Regions from separate parts of the Microbispora sp. H10885 genome, predicted to be linked through region 2. Evidence: riboswitches for the same ligand, from Rfam matches in the RefSeq annotation. Region 2 holds a riboswitch; each other region holds the start of a gene.
What was found. Region 2 has a riboswitch for cyclic di-AMP ahead of HHX37_RS24195 (CHAP domain-containing protein). Riboswitches for the same ligand answer to the same signal wherever they lie in the genome.

Region 1 (4,393 bases), on a different contig from region 2:
TGCCCGTCCGCCGGTCAGCCACCCGGGCCGACCTCGTTGTCCGGCGCGCCGTCGCCCGCCGTGGGCAGGTCGCCTCGTTCCACCGGCACGCGGGGCGGCGCGGTGCCGGCCTTCCCGTCGCCGGTGGCGCGGCGCGCCCCGGCGACGGCCGCCTTCAGCGCCGCCCGGCCGACGTCCGTCACCCCTCCACTCAGCTTGATGAGGACGTCTCCCCTGAGCGCGACGTACTCGTGGCGGTCACCGGCCATCCGATACCAGCCCACCTCGTCGTGGACGCAGAGGACCAGCGCGTCCGGAGGCGTGGCGAGGTTGATCGGAGTGCTCCGGCACACGTCGTCATCGAAGGCGCCCCGGTCGACCCGCAGTTCCACCTGACGTCCGCCGGGCGCGGTGTAGAAGACGCCGAACCCCTCCTCGTTGATCCCGCCCATGGACTGCTCGGCCATCTCGTATCCCGGCAGATCGACGAGATAGACGAGGTCGGGCGCGACCCCCAGCTCCCGCAGGTGATCCATGTCCACACCGGAGGAGGCCGTCACCGACCCGCACGCGCCCAGGCAGGCGAGCCCGAGAGCCGCCGCCATGGCCCATCGGCCTCTCCTCACCCGGTCATCGTCCCCGGCCGGGAGCGTTCGACCACCGCGCGAGCCGCATCATCGCTCCTTGATCGCCTGCAGGTGTCCCCATTATGCGCGGAAAGCGGCGGTTCGTCCTTGAGACGGTTCAGCGGGCGTCTCCTACGCGCCGCGTGGTTTCGCCCGGACGTGCATGCGTTCGCCCTGGGTGCCGAACAGGCTGAGGATCTCCACCGGCGCCTCGCCGGTGCTGCCGAACCAGTGCGGCAGCCGGGTGTCGAACTCCGCGGCCTCCCCCGCCCTGAGGACGAGGTCGTGTTCGGCGAGCACCAGCCGCAGCCTTCCGTTGAGCACGTAGAGCCACTCGTAGCCCTCGTGCGTACGCGGCTCGGGATCACAGCGCTCCACCGAAATGATCATCTTGTACGCCTGCAGCCCGCCGGGGTGCTGGGTCAGGGGCACGATCGTCGAGTCCCAGCGGCTGATGGGCTTCAACCGCACCCGGGGGTCGCCGACCGGCGGCGCGCCGACGAGTTCGTCGAGCGGCACCTGGTAGGCCCGCGCCAGCGGCAGCAACAGCTCCAGCGTGGGCTTGCGTTCGCCGGACTCCAGGCGCGACAGGGTGCTGACCGAGATGCCGGTGGACTCCGCGAGCCGGCTCAGCGTGCTGCCGTTCTGCCTGCGCAGCGCACGCAGCCGGGAACCGACGGAGGCCAGGACGGCGGCGTCGTCGTTTGCCATACCGGCAATCTTACTTGTCGTTTTCGCACGCGGACAGGCCGATTCCACCGCGCCCGCGCCGGAAGTCGCGTGGCCGCCCGGTGAACGAATGTCCTCGATCGGACGTCATATGGGCGAACGGAGGGGAGCGTCATGCGTACCGCAGTCGTCACAGGGGTGATGGTTCTCGGCCTGGCGAGCGTGCCGCCCGTGGCCGCGTCCGGTGCGGCCCACCAGGGCCACCTGGGCTATCAGGGCCGCCAGGCGGATGCGCCCGCGCCCACGTGGAAGCCGGTCAGGGTGAACACGCTGCCCGGGGACGACGTGCTCAACGACGTGACGGTCCTGGGCAACGGGTCGGTGTGGGCGGCCGGGCACCGGGTCGTGAACGGCAGGCAGCGGGGTCTCGTCCAGCGGTTCGACGGCCGATCCTGGCGGGTCATCCCGAACAGCCCGCCGTACGAGCTGCGGGCCGTGACGGCCACCTCCGGCACGAACGCGTGGGTCTTCGGCGAGGGCAGGGCCGCGCGCTGGAACGGCCGCGGATGGACCACGATCGCCCTGGGCAGTGGCTTCTCGGCGACGGACGCCGACGCGACGGGCGCGAAGGACGTCTGGGCGGTCGCCGGGACGGCCGCCACGGCGAGGCACTGGACCGGGTCCTCCTGGAAGAGCGTCCGGCTGCCGGGCCGCGCCTCCGCCGTCGACGCGTACAAGGCCGGCGTGGCCTGGGCGGCGGGCGTCAAGGGCAACCGTCCCTCGATCATGCGGTGGAACGGGACGTCCTGGACCCTGGTCCCGGCTCCGGCGCTCGCCCTTCCCGCGCCGGACGCCGTCGTGACCATCCAGGACATCGCGGTCGTGGGATCGAAGAACGTGTGGGTCGTCGGCGGGGTCAGCTGGGAGGGCGCCGACGAGCAGGGCGACGACGTCGACTTCGGCCGCACCCTGGTCATGCACTGGAACGGCAGGTCGTGGACCGTCTCCATCGGCTCCGCCAACGCCCAGCCGTACACCGAGGTGGAGCCCGACGGCAGGGGCGGCGTCTGGGTCCTGCAGGGCAACTGGAACCCCACCCTGTGGCAGGTCACCGGCTCGACGTGGCGACAGGCCCGGCTCCTCCGGAAGTCCGGCACCGACGCCGTCGTGTTCTCCGTCGCCCGCAGGCCGGGAACGACGACGATGTGGGGCGCGGGCTTCACCGTCCCGCAGGGCGACCCCGACGACCCCTCGGCCAACGGCACGTTCTGGCGTACGCAGTGACCGCCTGACCTCGCCACGCCGTGCACCGACGGCGTGGCCGGTGCTTCGGGATCGCCCGCGGCCGGTGGAAGACACCCATCGGCCGGTTTCGCGCGCCTTGGCGACCTGCGGAAGGCCGATCAGCCGGTGTGACGAGCGTCACGTTTCCGCCTACCACACCCGCCCTGACCTGCGGCTCCTCGCTTTATGACCCCTTTATGCGGTCATAATCCTATTTGCCCCCTTTGCGGCAATACGGCGCGCCTTGGTAGTTTCCTTGCCCAACGAACCCGGCCAGCCCGTGTTCGGAAAGCGCATCCACTGTCACCGGCGCCATGTCCTCTCCCGCCCCCCTGGGCGCCGGTGATGCCGAATCCGTGCAGCAAGGAGGCTCGGAGCCGGGGAACCAATCGACCTTCCATCCGAAGGTCCGGGGTGAATCGGCGCGTAAGCGCTGTAGGGCGACTTCCCTGCCCGAATCCGTCAGCTAACCCGGTAGGCGCAAGCGGAAGACCCTAGGAGAGATCCCCCTGTCCGCCAACCCCACCACTCTGCTTCGCGCTGCCTGCGTCACGGTCGGTAGCGCAGCGCTCACCCTCTCCCTGGCAGGTTTCGGCGCCCTGCCCGCCGGCGCCGTCACGGGGACCGTGACAGCCCCGCCCCCGGACTCGACGGCCATCCCGCCCGAGCCCCCCGTCACGGCGTTCACCCCGTACGCCGGAGAGGCTCCCACGGCCTCCACGGCGGAGTCCTCCGTGAACACGAAGCTCACCAAGGCCGCTGTCCAGCAGGAGAAGGCCGAACTCGCCATCAAGGTGGCGAAAAAGCAGATCGGCGATCCCTACGTCTGGGGCGCCACGGGCCCGGGGGCGTTCGACTGCTCCGGGCTGGTCCAGTTCGCCTGGCGCAAGGCCGGCGTCAAGATCCCGCGTACGACGTGGTCGATGCTCAACGCCGTCAAGAAGAAGGTCTCCCTGGCGCGTCTCAAGCCGGGCGACCTCATCTTCACCAGTGGCGGCGGCCACGTGGGCATGTACATGGGGAACAAGAAAGTGATCAACGCTCCCCACTCCGGCGCGGTGGTCAGGGTCGACCGCCTCAAGGGCTACTGGAGGAGCAACTTCGTCACCGCCGTACGCCCCGGCGTGTGACCCCGGCGTCGTGGACGACACCCCGGCGGGGACGTCCGGTCACACGTGACCGCGTCCCCGCCGGGGGCCGGCCAGGCCGGCGGCACGCCGGCGGTCGTCCCGGCGCCGCCCGTAAGGGCGGATTCGGCTTGCCGCAAGGGTTCGGGGATGCGGAAGGATTGGGCCATGGACCGCCAGCTGATCAGCCATCTCGCTCATCGGGACCACCCCATCGCCGCGCCGGTCTCCGGTGCCAACGTGACCCGGCTGCTGCGCCGGGCCCGGCTGGCCGAGGGGGCGAGAATCCTCGATCTCGGCTGTGGCGAGGCGGCCTGGACGCTGCGCGCGCTGGCGCTCTACCAGGACGCGACCGCCGACGGTGTGGACATCTCCGCGCTCGGCCTCAAGGCGGCGGAGCAGGCGGCCGAGGTCCAGGGCGTCTGGGAGCGCATCCGGTTCCACGAGCGGCCGGCCGCCGACTTCCCGGTCGCCGAGCAGTACGACCTGGTGCTCTGCGTCGGAGCCACGCACGCGTTCGGCGGGCTCGTCCCGACCGTCGAGCACGTCCGCCGTTACCTGCGGCCGAACGGGCTGGCACTGGTGGGCGAGGGATTCTGGGAGCGCGAGCCGACCGCGGAGGCGCTCACCCGGCTGGGCGCCGCGAAGTCGGAGTTCCTCGACCTGCCCGGCACCGTCGCCGCCGCCGAGTCCCCCGGTTTCGACGTG
Region 2 (4,393 bases):
GGTCGCGCGGCGCATCCGCACCGACGTCGAGCAGGGCGCGGCCGACGTGCTGGACGAGGTGCTCCGGTCGTCGCTGATCGTGATGATCCTCGTCGGGGTGGTCGCGGTGGTGCTGGGCTACCTGGTGGCCGACCGCGCGCTGCGCCCGCTCGACCGGGTGACCGAGACCGCGCAGCGGCTGTCGGAGAGCACGCTGCACGAGCGGATCGCCCTGCGCGGCCCGCAGGACGAGGTCAAGCGGCTGGCCGACACCTTCGACGCGATGCTCGACCGGCTGCACCGCGTCTTCGACGCCCAGCGCCGCTTCATCGCCAACGCCTCCCACGAGCTGCGCACCCCGCTGGCGGTCAACCGCACGGTGCTGGAGGTGTCGCTGGAGGAGCCCGCGGCGTCGGAGGACCTCAAGGCGCTGGCGCGGGCCCTGCTGGGCGCCACCGCCCGGTACGAGCGGCTGATCGACGGGCTGCTCATGCTGGCGCAGTCGGAGCAGGAGATCACCACCCGCAGGCCGGTGGACCTGCGGGAGGTCGTCCGTACGGCGATGGAGCAGATCGGCCCGCAGCCGCGCCGCGGGAAGGTAACCGTCCACGAGGACCTGTGCCCGGCCGTCGCGCACGGAGATCCGCTCTTCCTGGAACGCTGCCTGGTCAACCTGCTGGAGAACGCCGTCAAGTACAACGTGCGGGACGGGGAGGTCTGGGTCCGCCTGCGTGAGGACGACGCCGGGGCGTGCCTGACCGTGGAGAACACGGGGCCGCCGGTGCCGCCGTACGAGGTCGGTGACCTGTTCGAGCCGTTCCGGCGGCACGGCGGCGACCGGATCCGGTCCGCCCGCGGCGCCGGGCTCGGGCTGTCCATCGTCCGCGCCATCGCGGTCGCGCACGGCGGCACGGCCGACGCCCGCGCCCGCCCGGAGGGCGGCCTGGTGGTCACCGTACGTCTGCCCAGGTAGGGGCGACCGGAGTGCGAGCGAAACGTGTCACACGCCGGCGGCCGGTACGTCGCAGGCGCGAACCGGTGTCGTAGGCGGTACAGCACCCCTCACCCGTGACCGTCACGCGAATGCCGCGGGAACATGAGAAGGAATCCAGCGCGACGTGATTTCCCCTATGAGCTGGGCCGTCGCCGCTCAGCGTTGTTTTTTCGGCAAGAACCATTGGGACGCATGAGGATCGCGGGATTGGCCCGGTCTGTGACGATGTCCGGTTGCGGGCGTGCATATCAGGCCGGTAATGAGATGCCGGAAGACGTAATTTCGGGCCTCGGGTCGGTGCGGTATCCGCCGAAAATCCAGCGCATATCTCTGAGCAGCGGAAACGTCGAGGTCATGGAGTGGGGCGCCCGGTGGGATTTTGCGGAGGCTCGGCCGCCTGTCGCAGAACCCTTGTACAGGCGCATCACCGCTCATAAACTCGATGTAATGACAGCCGTGTGATTTGTCGTATCTCGCGCGCTGCCGAGCGCACGTCCGTGACGGTCCTGGAGGAGACGCCATGCCGCTTCCCGATCAACCTGTCGATGGAACGCTCGTGCACCGCCCGCGTCCTCGCAGGGCCGACACCGGGAATGCCGACATCAGCGGAGACGTCTACACCGAATTGGACGGCCTCCGCTACACCATTCACTTGAGCAAACAGGCGGTCATCTGGATCGACGGCATGGAGAAGCTCTTCGATCAGCTTCTGAACGCGTCCATGGAGGCGATCGAAGAACTCGCGCCGCTCTTCGAGGCGATAAGTATCTATATCGACGCCGAGGCGGAGTCGATCAAGGTGGTGTCGAACGGCGTATCAGACGGAAGGGTCAAACTGGTGGGATATATCCCCGATCCTACCGTGATGCCGGAGCCGGACGAGGGCTACGTCCCCCCGGGAGGATGGGACCCCCCGGCCACCGTGAACGGCCTGCGGTGGTGGACTGTCAACTCCATCAGCCTCTACAACAAGCGTTGGGCCTTCACCGCCACCAATTCGAATCCGGACGAGTCCTCGGTGTCGTCGATCTACTTCTCCACCGAGTACGACGGGAACTCCATGCACGTCAACCCCCGGGATTTCCGGAGTACCTACGGATGGCCCTGCCTCCAGGGCCATGCGGAGTTCGACAGCGGGCTGGACACGTGCACCTTCGTCCCCCGCACCGGAATGTGGTGGCTGTTCAACGGCCCGTACTGCGCGAGAACGAACGGCTACGGAGACTCTCTCACCTGGTCGCCGTCGAGACTGACGGAGACGTGGACCGGGCTCGGCCGGATCGACCGCGGAGACTTCGGTCAAGAAGAGAAAGACCACTGGGCCAACGGAATCTCCTGCGCCACGACCGACGGCAACGGCTACTACTGGCTCACCGCGGGAAACCGGGTCGCCGTCCTCGAACCGAACAGCGGAGATTTTCTGCCCATCGCCGGCTGGGACCGTCCCAGGGATCTGACTGAAATATGGCCGGCTCTCCAACACCTGGAGGAGGCCGGAATCATGGGCGACCAGACCCTGAAAGCCCTGTGCTGGGCACACAACGGCAACAGGGCGAAATGGTTTCTGGTCTTCCACAGCACGCTCTTCACCAATTACCCCGACGACGGCTCGGGCAGTTTCGGTTACAACTTCATCGCGTGCCAGTCCGACACGGAGGACTGGTACTACAGCTGGAACGCCATGTTCAACTACCTGAACGGCCCATGGCCGTACCCGTCCTGCGATTGACCGCACCGCCCGGGGTGACGCCATGAGGACGATGGTCGTCTCCGAGCCGGCGGCGCCGCGCCGCCTCGTCCCCGCGCGGGGACGGCGGCGTACACCGGCGTGAACAGCACTGCCCGGCGCGACTTGTAGTACTGCTCGCACAACGGCAGGTGGTTGTGCGGATCTTGGCCGCCATCCGGTCCGGCGTGGTGTAGCCGGGCGACTCCCGACTGGTGCGGTCGATCGATGCCAACGCGCACCTCGAAGGTCACGGGGCCGCGTTGCACTTCACCCCAGGCGCTCAGCCATGCCACCAGCACGTGGTTCGGCCTCCCCCCAGGTCAGCGAGGCGCGTTCGCTGTGAGCGAACAGAGGTGTGAGCAGAGGAGAAGAAGGGGAACGCGGCAACCCCGGCGGGGCGGGCGGACCCGTTCTTTGCCCCCGCCCGCCCGGCATCTCACCAGGTAAAACCCGACTTGTCATGACTTGACTGGTTTGGACGCGTCTATTACGTTTTGGGCAACTCGGGGCCCACTTGCTCATCTCAGTGGTCAAGAAAGCCCACCTCACACCGACGCGGCCGGCCGATCTCGGCCTGCCGTTCGGCTGCCTAATCCGCGCAAGCGGAGCCGGGGACCCAACCTCTTCCTGGGGTGAATCGGCATACCTGCCGTAGGGCGACTTCCAGCCCGAACCCGTCAGCTAACCCGGTCGGCAGCATGGAAGCAAAGGGAGTCCGCCCATCATGCACGCCCTCACGACCTGTCTGCGCACGGCCCTCGCCGGCGGAGTCCTCGCCTCGGCCGTGGCGATCGCCCCGCCCGCCGCGCAGGCGGCGGACAACCCGGCGGCCGGCAAGGGCACGGCCGCTGTAGCCGCGCCGTCCCTGACCGAGATCGCCGCCCGGCTGCCCAAGGTCGGCCCCCAGGACGTCATCAAGCTGGCCGCGAGCCAGGTCGGCATCAGCGAGGACGCCGACGGCGGCGGGACCAAGTTCCAGGAGTGGTACATGACCAGCCCGCGCGCCCGCGAGACCCTTGCGCGGGACGGCGGGGCGCTGGAAGAGTACGAGAACGCCCCCTGGTGCGACATGTTCGTCTCCTGGGTCGGCCAGCAGCTCGGCATCCAGCCGGTCATGGGTTCCGACGCCTACACCGTGGAGCACGCCCGCTGGTTCGCCGACCACGGCCGCTGGGGCCGTACGCCCAAGCCCGGGGCCGTGGTGTTCTTCAGCTGGAGCGGCAGCAAGAAGATCGGCGACATCCAGCACGTCGGCTTCGTCGTCAGGGACAACGGCAACGGCACCATCCGCACCGTCGAGGGCAACACCGGGAACGGAGCCGTCGAGGCCCGCACCCGCCCCACCTGGCAGGTCGCCGGGTACGGCTACCCGGTCTACCCCGCCGAACTCGCCTCCTGACGAGATCCCCGCAGGAATACTCGACCAAGAAGCCTCAGAGCCGCGGCGAACCCGGGCCCCTATGACCGGGGTCTCGTGTTCACGACCGCGGCTCTCGGCTTGTGGCCGGGTCAGTGATCAGCGGGTTCCCACCACGTCATGAACTCGCATTTCATGGCGCAGCGCGCCGCGATGCGTAGCATCGACGGTCGTGTACACGATCGGGGAACTGTTACGGCAGTGGCGGCATCGCCGGCCGCTCAGCCAGCTCGATCTCGCGATCGCCGCCGACGTCTCAGCCCGTCACGTCAGC
Region 3 (4,393 bases), on a different contig from region 2:
CGAAGTGGGCCGACCATCCGGTGAAGTAGGCCGGACATGCCTGCTGCTCGGGCCTGCCCCAGGAACTCCGATACCCGTATCGGGGAGCCCGCCTGACCGCCGCTCTCCCGAAGCGACCCGGAGAAGTGACGCCGCCGGGGTCCTGCGCCGGGCGGGCCGGAGGCCACGCCCGGCGCGTCACGCACCGGCTCTAACTGAGCGTCTTCTTCCAGTGGAAGCCGCCGGGCAGGTTCACCGTGAGGGTGCGACGCCCATCCGCCGTCTTGGTCACGCGGAAGGCGCGGCCGCCGTAGCTGTGGCCCACACCGCCGCGCGACAGGTTGAGTCTGAAAGGCCCCATCTTGATTGACTTACGGTAGCTCCAGCCCATCGTTTCCCTCCGTGTTTTCCGTGCCCCCGCGACTACCCACAGAAGCGATCAGCACACGCGCTTGCACAGAGGTGCATGTCGGGACGCACCGCCGCCGTCCTCGCCGTACAACTCCTGGTCACAGGGTGGGAACCTTTGTCCGGTGCAATGACGAGACGGCGGCTGGGACCGTGTAAAAACGATGCCTATGGCTAAGGATGGGGACGAGGAGCCGATCGCGGACGACCTGGAGGCCGTCACGTCCGCCGTGCTCACCGCGTCGCGGGTGCTCGTCGCGATCTCCGCACGCTCCCTCGCCTCCGCGGAGGACAGAGTCACACTGCCGCAGTTCCGGATGCTGCTGGTGGTCGGGCAGGGAGAGACAAAACTGGTCACGCTGGCCGAGAGACTCGGCGTGAATCCCTCGACCGCGATGCGGATGGCGGACCGCCTCGCCGCCGCCGGGCTGCTGAAGCGCGAGGTGAACCCGCAGAACCGGCGGGAGACGCTGCTGCGGCTGACCGACGTCGGCTCGCGCATCGTGGACGAGGTCACGGCCCGGCGCAAGGCGGAGATCGCGGCGATACTCGCCCGGATGCCCGCTCCCCGGCGCCAGGCTCTGATCACCGCCATGCGCGAGTTCACCGACGCGGCCGGCGAACCGCCCACGACCGTCTCGTTCCCGCTCGGCTGGCCCGATCCGTCCTCCTGACCCGATGCCTGAACGGACCTGGTGATCCGGTACGCCCGCCGGAAGCCGGCCGGGTTCGCGGCGGCGGCGCACTCGCCGGGTACGCGGTCGTCACGCGGACTCAGCATCCGGAGGCGGCGCACTCCCCCGGGATGAGGCCGCCGGAGCCACCGGCCGTCGAGGGCGTGTCGTCGCCTCCGCCGGAGCCGGTGCCCGCGCCGCCCTTCGTGTCACCGCCCGCCTTTCCGGCCGGCCCGGTCTTCACCTGGCCCGTGCCGCCGGGCGCCTGACCGGTGGACCCACCGGCGCCGGAGCCGGTGCCCGTGCCGTCTCCGGCGGGCGCCTGCGCGGAGCCTCCGGAGCCGCCGTCCGCGCCACCACCCTCGGCGTCGCCCGCCGAGCCGTCATCCGCGCCGTCATCCGCACCGTCCTCGGCGCCGGTCCCGGAGTCCGGTCCCGCCTCGGCGGGATCACCGGCGCCGTTCTCCTGCGCCGGCGCCGTCTGCTGCCCGGCACCGCCCGCGGAGGGGCCCGGGTCCGTGGCGCCGCGCAACGCGAAGCCCGCGCCCGCCGCCGCGAGTACGGCGACCAGGATCACGGCGACGATGACGAGGGGCTTCCTGCTCTTCGCGCCGGACGGCTCGTCGCTGGAGAGGATCTCCTGACGAAACTGATCATCCTGGCTCGTCTGTGAGGGGACGCGCCCGTACATGTGAGACAACTCCCAGCGGTCGTATCGGGGGAAAGCTCCACGGCTTCCGCGGGTGGCTGCCCACCCTAGCCGCGTGAGTCACCGAATTTCACAGACACCCGCAAACGATCTCAAACTCCCAGAGTGTTCCCAGGCGCCTCTCCGGCCGGTCAGCCGAAATAGGGGAGGTGGAACGGCTCCTGCGCCGCGGCGGGGCCGGACACCCCGGCTCCCACGACCTCCTGGCCGCGTCGCTCGCCGCCGTGCCCCTCCCGCCGCGGGCCACCCCTGCGGTGCCGTCCGCCGGACGTCGCCGCCGCGGCTGCCCTGAAGCGCAGACCGGTCACCGCGGTCGACACGAGCGCGAACAGCAGCCCGGCCGGCAGGACGGCGTCGCTCGGCGAGAAGGCCGTGCCCGGCGGCTGCCCGTGACCCGCGGCCATGCTCCGCGTGGCCGACGCCGCCGCCCCCTGCCCCACTGCCCCCTGGACCACCGCCCCCTGGACCGCCGCGTCCGCCGCCACGGGCTGGACGGTGACGGTCACCTTCGGGATCACCTTCACCTTGCGCGGCAGGCCGTACCCGACGATCTTGCTGGAGTCGCGCACCTTGCGCTTGAGCCAGACGCCGTCGACGTTGCCCTCGATCGTGTGGACCTTGCCGCCGACGACCTTCTCGACGATGCCGACGTGGTCGATGTCCTTGATGCGCTTCGACCCCGACCAGTCGAAGAAGACCACGGCCCCCGGTTCCGGCTTGCGGCTCCAGGCGCCCTGCTGCTCGAACCACTTGGCGTGCCGGGTGGTCAGCGCGAACTCGCCGACGTGGTCCTGCACGCCCGCCCGGTTGGCCGCCCACGAGACGAACATGTCGCACCAGGGAGCCGCCTTGAAGTCGGAGTCCATGGCGATGTTGTCGGCGTACCACTCGCCGAACTTGGTCGGCTTCCCGGGCCGTTCCCGGTAGCCGAGCTCCGGGCGTACGGCGTCGAGCAACTGCTGTGCTATCGGATCGGTAGAAATCGAAGGCTCCTATGGCGCGCGTCAGAACATGACGAACCCGCCGCCGGGCACGACGGCATGCGGGCATGACCGTCACACCGACCGTCACGCCGGCGGACGCACCGGCGGACACGGCCGCGGCGGTCCCCGGGCGGGCGGGGTCGGACGGGATTCAGAAACGGGAGATGTGGCAGCCCGTCACGGGCGCGCCGTCACCCCGGAAGCCTGGAGACGTTCCAGGGCGGGCATGTGGTCCGGCGACGGAGGCCGGACCGGGTGGGCAGGTGGAGCGGACACTCCACGCGCTCTCCTCTCCTTGGCCGCCTACCGGGTTAGCTGACGGGTTCGGGCCAGGAGTAGCCCTACCGGATGGTCCGGATTCACCCCAGAAGAGACGTGGGTCCCCGGTTCCCGGGTTCGATGACATCCGGGATTCGGCGGTCGCCGGTCGTCCTCGGGTTGAGGACCACGCACCGGCGCACTGACCGGAAGCATAGTAGATCACGAGTAGGACACGACCGAAAAACCGGCAAACAGGTCCATTTCTGCACCTTCTGCACCATGCTTCCGCAGGTCCTCGCACTGACGGCACCTAATCGTGATATGCGCCACAGCCACCCCGCGTACGTTCGCCCTGGGCGCGGCGACAGCGGGTGCGCGATCAGGGTGCCGGTGGGCGGCGCCGATCGAGGAGAGCCAGTCCGGTCGGGGTGAGGGTGTGCAGGACACCGCCGTGGTGCCTGCGCGTCGTGATCAGGCCCGCCTCGCGCAGGACGCCGGTGTGCTGGCTGACCGCCGCCGACGTGATGCCGATCCGCCGGGCCAGGGCGCCGGTGGTGAGGACGCCGTCGGCGATGGCGGTGAGCACCGACGCGCGCGTGCGTCCCAGGAGGTTGGCCAGCGCGCGGGCGGACGTGCCCGTCGTCCAGACGTCCGCCGCGCGGTCGGCCCCGAGCGCGGCCGGGTAGATCAGGATGGGGTCGGCGGGTCCGTCCGCCGCGTACATCACCACCGGGGCGCGCAGGAAGAACGAGGGCACCACCAGGAGTCCCCGCCCGTCGAGGACGAAATCGCCGCCGGGCCCCGGCGCGGTGATGTGAACGGCCGGCGGCGTCCACCGGATGGCCGGGTGCAGGCCGGACAGCAGGCCCTCCACTCCCCTGTCGAGCAGGATCATGCCGCGTCGTACCCGCTCGGCGTCGAGGTGTGCGCGGACGCGATCCCAGTGGGGGCCTACCGCGGCCCGGTGGTACGTCTCCACGGCGGACAGCACCTCCCGCCGGGCAGCGGAAGAGTCGGCGAGCCCATCCAGGGCGGCCGGCACCCGTCCGTGGCGCCCGGCGTAGAAGTCCAGTTCCGCCTCGACCGCGCGGCGGGGGCTGGCGAGGAAGCTCTCCCTGCCCTCGCTGAAGTCGCCGCCCGGGCCGGCGAGGACGGCCATGTCGAAGCACGGCGGCACCGCGGGCGCGATGGCGCCCAGCACCGGGAACCGGACGTCCGGGGCGCGACGCGCCCGGCGCCGCCACGCGCCGAACAGCGCCTCCTCCCCCCGCCCGCGCAGAGTGGTCAGGCTGAACAGGGTCTCGGCCATCGGCCCCAGCGTCGGGCCGACCCGCACCCGCGCCAGGTCGGCGGTGGTCAGGTGAATTGTGTGCACTCGC
Region 4 (4,393 bases), on a different contig from region 2:
GCAGGTTCGGCCCGGGGGTGTCGGGCCTCGGCTCGATCGGCCGGGTCAGGACCTGGCTGACCCGGCGGAACCCCGACCTGATGCGGGCGGGGCGGCGCTGGCTCGCCGTCGCGGCCGGGCTGCTCGTGCTGGTGGGCGCGGGGCTGGTCACCCGCGGCCTGAACTACGGCGTCGAGTTCACCGGCGGGCGGATCGTGGAGTTCGGCACGAGCGGGCCGGTCGACGTCGCCGCGGCCCGGCGGGCGGTGTCGGACGCCGGGTTCCCCACGGCCGTCGTGCAGCGGTCGGACGACGCGATCTCCGTACGGACCGGGCAGATCACCGCCGACGACGTCGTCCGCGTCGAGGAGGCCCTGGACCGGCGCGTCGGGGAGGTCACCAAGCAGCGCGACGAGCTCGTCGGGCCGAGCCTGGGCGCGGAGCTGCGCCGCAACGCGCTCATCGCGCTCGGCGTCGCGCTCGCGGCCCAGCTCGCCTACCTGGCGTTCCGGTTCCGGTGGACGTTCGGCGCCGCCGCCGTGGCGGCGCTGTTCGTGGACGCGGCCGTCGTCGTGGGCACGTTCGCCTGGCTGGGCAAGCCGATCGACGGCGTCTTCCTCGCCGCGATGCTGACGATCATCGGGTACTCGGTCAACGACAAGGTCGTGCTCTTCGACCGGGTCCGCGAGCTGTGGCCGGTGTCACGGGGGACGCCCTTCGGGCGGGTGGTGAACACGGCGATCCTGCAGACCGTGCCGCGTACGGTGAACACGGGGCTCGGCGCGCTGTTCATCCTGGCGGCGCTGGCGGTGTTCGGCGGCGACTCGCTGCGCGACTTCGCGATCGCCCTGCTGATCGGCATCGTGGCGGGCACGCTGTCGTCGTCGTTCGTGGCGGGGCCGGCGGCGATCGAGCTGGAGAGGCGCGCCGGTCAACCGCCGCCCGCACCCGCCGCTCCGCGTCGCCGGCCCGTGGCCCGCGACGGATCGGGCGCGGTGGTCTGAAGTGGTCAGGGATGGTCTGAAAGCGGTCTGAGAATGGTCCCGGGGCGGGCGGCGCCCGCCCCGGGACCACGGAGCCTCAGTGGCGGCCGAGGGCGCGCAGCTCGAGAGGGCTCAGCGCGGAGACGTTCTGGTCGATCGGCGAGTCGGTGTACTGGTGGATCGCCCAGCTCTTCCAGTCGGCCGGCGGGGTGATGTCGCCCGGGTTCCGGCTGTAGTGGGCCACCCACAGCGGATAGTCGCCCAGGCCGCGGCCGTACTTGTCGGCGAAGTTCCAGCCGCTGTAGAACATCGGCCGGACGCCGGTCTTGGCGGTCACGTACTCCAGCCATTTCCTGGCCCAGGCGTTGACGCGCTGCACCGACTGGCCGTCGGCGGTCTCCAGGTCGAGGACGAGGATGTCGCCGGGCTTGCCCGGCTGCGCGTTCACCACGCGGAGGAAGTGGTCGGCCTCGGCGATCGGGTCGTTGGAGGGGTGGCCGTAGTGGTAGACGCCGCGGACGATCCCCTTCTTGTCCAGCTCCCGCCAGTGCCGGGGGAAGGACGAGTCGACCCAGTCCAGGCCTTCGGTCGCCTTGATGAAGCCGAACTGCGCCCGGCTGTTGATCCAGTCGTGGTCGGCCTCGTAGCCGGAGACGTCCTGGCCGTACGTGTGCGGGTTCGCGTAGGCGGGAGCGGGCGCGGCCGCGGTGGCGACGAGCGTGGCGGCGGTGAGGGTGGCCGTGCCGGCCGTGACCGCGAGTGCCGCCGCGGCGAGGGCGGCGCGCAGGCGGCGGGCGGAGGGCCGCCCGGCGGGAGAGAACCTGATGGTGGGCATGACGCGGTTGAGCTCCTTGCTTCCATGCCGCCTACCGGGTTAGCTGACGGGTTCGGGCAGGAAGTGCCCTACGGGCGCATCTGGGGGTCTGCGCGCCGATTCACCCCGAGAAGTGGGTCCCCGGCTCCGCGGAACGCGGACTCGGCGGCCGCGCGCACAGAAGAGCGCACGGTCCGGGCAACGACACGGCAACGGAGGCGACGCGGATGTCACCGGTACCCATGCCGTGGCACCTAAAGGTACATACAGCTCAACAATGGTGTAAACCTGACAAAACCTGTTTTTACCTGGGAAGACTCGTCATGCAGGTGCCCCGTTGGACGGGATCCCGTGCGGCGCGGCGCCGAGGGGGTTTGTAAGTTCGTGACCTGAGCGCTGAGTCACCGGACCAGAGCCGCACCAGAGGCACGCACACCGGAGCCACCGGACCGCACGCGAGAGGTGAACCCATGACCGCAGCTTCCGCCGGCCCCGGCCTCGGCGACCCCGGCTCCGGAGACGCGCCGCCGCCGTCGCCCGCGGAGTTCCGGCGCGCGCTCGGGATGTTCGCGACCGGCGTGACCGTGGTCACGGGTCTCGACGACGGCGATCCGGTGGGGTTCGCCTGCCAGTCGTTCGCGTCGGTGTCGCTCGAACCACCGCTCGTGCTCTTCTGCGCCGACCACAAGGGCCGCGCCTGGCCGCGGATCAGGAAGTCCGGCCGCTTCTGCGTCAACGTCCTCGGCGAGGAGCAGGTCGACGTGTGCGCCAGGTTCGGATCGAGCAACGGCGACAAGTTCGCCGGGCTCGCCTGGGACCTGTCCCGCTGGGGCACGCCCGCCCTGCCGGACGTGCTGCTGCGCGTCCACGGCGAGGTCCGGGAGGTGCACGTGGCCGGAGACCACGACGTGGTGATCGGCCTCGTCCGAGAACTCGAACCCGTCCATCCGGAGCAGCGGCCGATGCTGTTCTTCCGCGGCAGATTCGGCGTGTACCACGACGACCCCGCCGCGGCGCTCGGGCCCAACCTGTGGGGCTGGGGCGACCACTGGGGATGAGGCCGTGCGGGGGGCGGGGCCGTGACCTGCCGGTGACTTGATAGCCTGCCTGCTCCGCGAGTTCGGCGGACAGGCGGTGAATCGGGGGCCTGATGCGGGAGGGGCGGGTACGGCTCGGCGGAGCGCTGGACACGGCCGGGATCCTGTTCGCCGCGATCTTCTTCTGCCTGTCCCTCACGCCGTCGCTGCTGCCCCGCTCGTGGCCGCTGCAGGGGATCATCGCGGGCGTGCTGACCGCGACCGGATACCTGGCCGGCGTGACCGCCGGCACTCTGGCCCGCCGGAGCGCCGCCCCGGTCGTCCGGCGGTATGCCGGGGCCCGGTGCGCGGGATGGCGCGAGGGGTGGCGCCGTACGGGACGGCGGCGGGTCCGCCGTCTGGTCGCGACGTTCGGCTGCGGGCTGGGCGCCGCGTCGCTGGTCCTCGGCGTACGCGCCCAGAGGGCCATCTACCCGCTGATGGGGCTGCGCCCGCCGGAACGGCTCGGCTATCTCGGCGTGCCGTTCGTCGCGGCGGCGGTGTTCCTGCTCCTGCTGGCCGCCGCCAGGGCGCTGCGCGTCGCCGCCCGGGCGCTCGGAGGCGTGCTCGGCAGGTGGATCCCCGCCACGGCGGCGCGGCTGGCCGCGACGCTCGGCGTCGGCGTGCTGGCCGTCCTGCTGACCGACGGGATCCTCACCGAGGCCCTGCTCAGAGGGGCCGACAACAGCTTCGCGGCGATCAACAGCGAGACCGCGCCCGGCACCTCGCGGCCCCGGTCCGCCGCCGTCTCGGGCGGCCCCTCCTCCCTGGTCTCCTTCGCGTCGCTCGGTTTGGAGGGCCGGGCGTTCGTCGCAGGCGCCCCCACCGTCGGGGAACTCAGCGGTTTCACCGGGCGGCCCGCGCTCCCGCCGGTCCGGGTCTACGCGGGGCTCGACTCCGCCGTGACCGCCCGCGAGCGGGCCGCCCTCGCCGTACGGGAGCTCGACCGGACCGGCGCGTTCCGCCGGGCGGTGCTGTGTGTGATCACGACGACCGGCACGGGCTGGGTGGACCCCCAGGCCGCCGCCGCCCTGGAGTTCATGTACGGCGGGGACACCGCGCTGGTCTCGATGCAGTACTCCTACCTGCCGAGCTGGCTGTCCTTCCTGGTGGACCGCGAGCGCGTCACGGCGGCCGGGCGCGAGCTGTTCGGCCAGGTGTACGCCCGGTGGTCGCGGCTGCCCGCCGGTCACCGGCCCCGGCTGCTGGTGTTCGGGGAGAGCCTCGGGGCGTTCGGCGCGGAGTCGGCGTTCCGCGACGACCGCGACCTGCGCGAGCGCACCGACGGCGCGCTTTTCGTCGGGCCGCCCGACAGCAGCCCGCTGTGGCGGCGGTTCGTGGACGGCCGCGACCCGGGCAGCAGGGAGGTGCTGCCCGTCTACCGGGACGGCGAGACCGTGCGCTTCGCCAACGGGCCCGAGGACCTGCCCGCGCCCGCCTCCTGGGACGGGTCGCGGGTGGTCTATCTCCAGCATCCCTCCGATCCGATCGTGTGGTGGACCCCGCGGCTGATCCTCGGCCGCCCGGACTGGCTGGAGGAA

Region 1: linked by a shared signal. The riboswitch ahead of HHX37_RS35475 (C40 family peptidase) and the one ahead of HHX37_RS24195 (CHAP domain-containing protein) in region 2 are both predicted to bind cyclic di-AMP.
Region 3: linked by a shared signal. The riboswitch ahead of HHX37_RS05600 (CHAP domain-containing protein) and the one ahead of HHX37_RS24195 (CHAP domain-containing protein) in region 2 are both predicted to bind cyclic di-AMP.
Region 4: linked by a shared signal. The riboswitch ahead of HHX37_RS26085 (glycoside hydrolase family 25 protein) and the one ahead of HHX37_RS24195 (CHAP domain-containing protein) in region 2 are both predicted to bind cyclic di-AMP.

What each region holds. Positions count from the first base shown of each region.
Region 1 is NZ_JABBWY010000001.1:930,855-935,247, reverse strand. Features, by position in the region: gene HHX37_RS04225 (hypothetical protein) at 15-584, opposite strand; gene HHX37_RS04220 (helix-turn-helix domain-containing protein) at 738-1,316, opposite strand; gene HHX37_RS04215 (hypothetical protein) at 1,449-2,558, shown strand; cyclic di-AMP (ydaO/yuaA leader) riboswitch at 2,895-3,054, shown strand; gene HHX37_RS35475 (C40 family peptidase) at 3,293-3,688, shown strand; gene HHX37_RS04205 (SAM-dependent methyltransferase) at 3,854-4,393, shown strand, end outside.
Region 2 is NZ_JABBWY010000009.1:132,125-136,517, reverse strand. Features, by position in the region: gene HHX37_RS24205 (HAMP domain-containing sensor histidine kinase) at 1-952, shown strand, start outside; gene HHX37_RS24200 (hypothetical protein) at 1,494-2,702, shown strand; cyclic di-AMP (ydaO/yuaA leader) riboswitch at 3,279-3,413, shown strand; gene HHX37_RS24195 (CHAP domain-containing protein) at 3,427-4,101, shown strand.
Region 3 is NZ_JABBWY010000002.1:111,075-115,467, forward strand. Features, by position in the region: gene HHX37_RS05580 (hypothetical protein) at 1-29, shown strand, start outside; gene HHX37_RS05585 (DUF4236 domain-containing protein) at 191-370, opposite strand; gene HHX37_RS05590 (MarR family winged helix-turn-helix transcriptional regulator) at 558-1,061, shown strand; gene HHX37_RS05595 (hypothetical protein) at 1,162-1,752, opposite strand; gene HHX37_RS05600 (CHAP domain-containing protein) at 1,902-2,726, opposite strand; cyclic di-AMP (ydaO/yuaA leader) riboswitch at 3,038-3,182, opposite strand; gene HHX37_RS37585 (ArsR/SmtB family transcription factor) at 3,394-4,389, opposite strand.
Region 4 is NZ_JABBWY010000010.1:132,117-136,509, reverse strand. Features, by position in the region: gene secD (protein translocase subunit SecD) at 1-983, shown strand, start outside; gene HHX37_RS26085 (glycoside hydrolase family 25 protein) at 1,060-1,797, opposite strand; cyclic di-AMP (ydaO/yuaA leader) riboswitch at 1,811-1,954, opposite strand; gene HHX37_RS26080 (flavin reductase family protein) at 2,247-2,834, shown strand; gene HHX37_RS26075 (alpha/beta hydrolase) at 2,927-4,393, shown strand, end outside.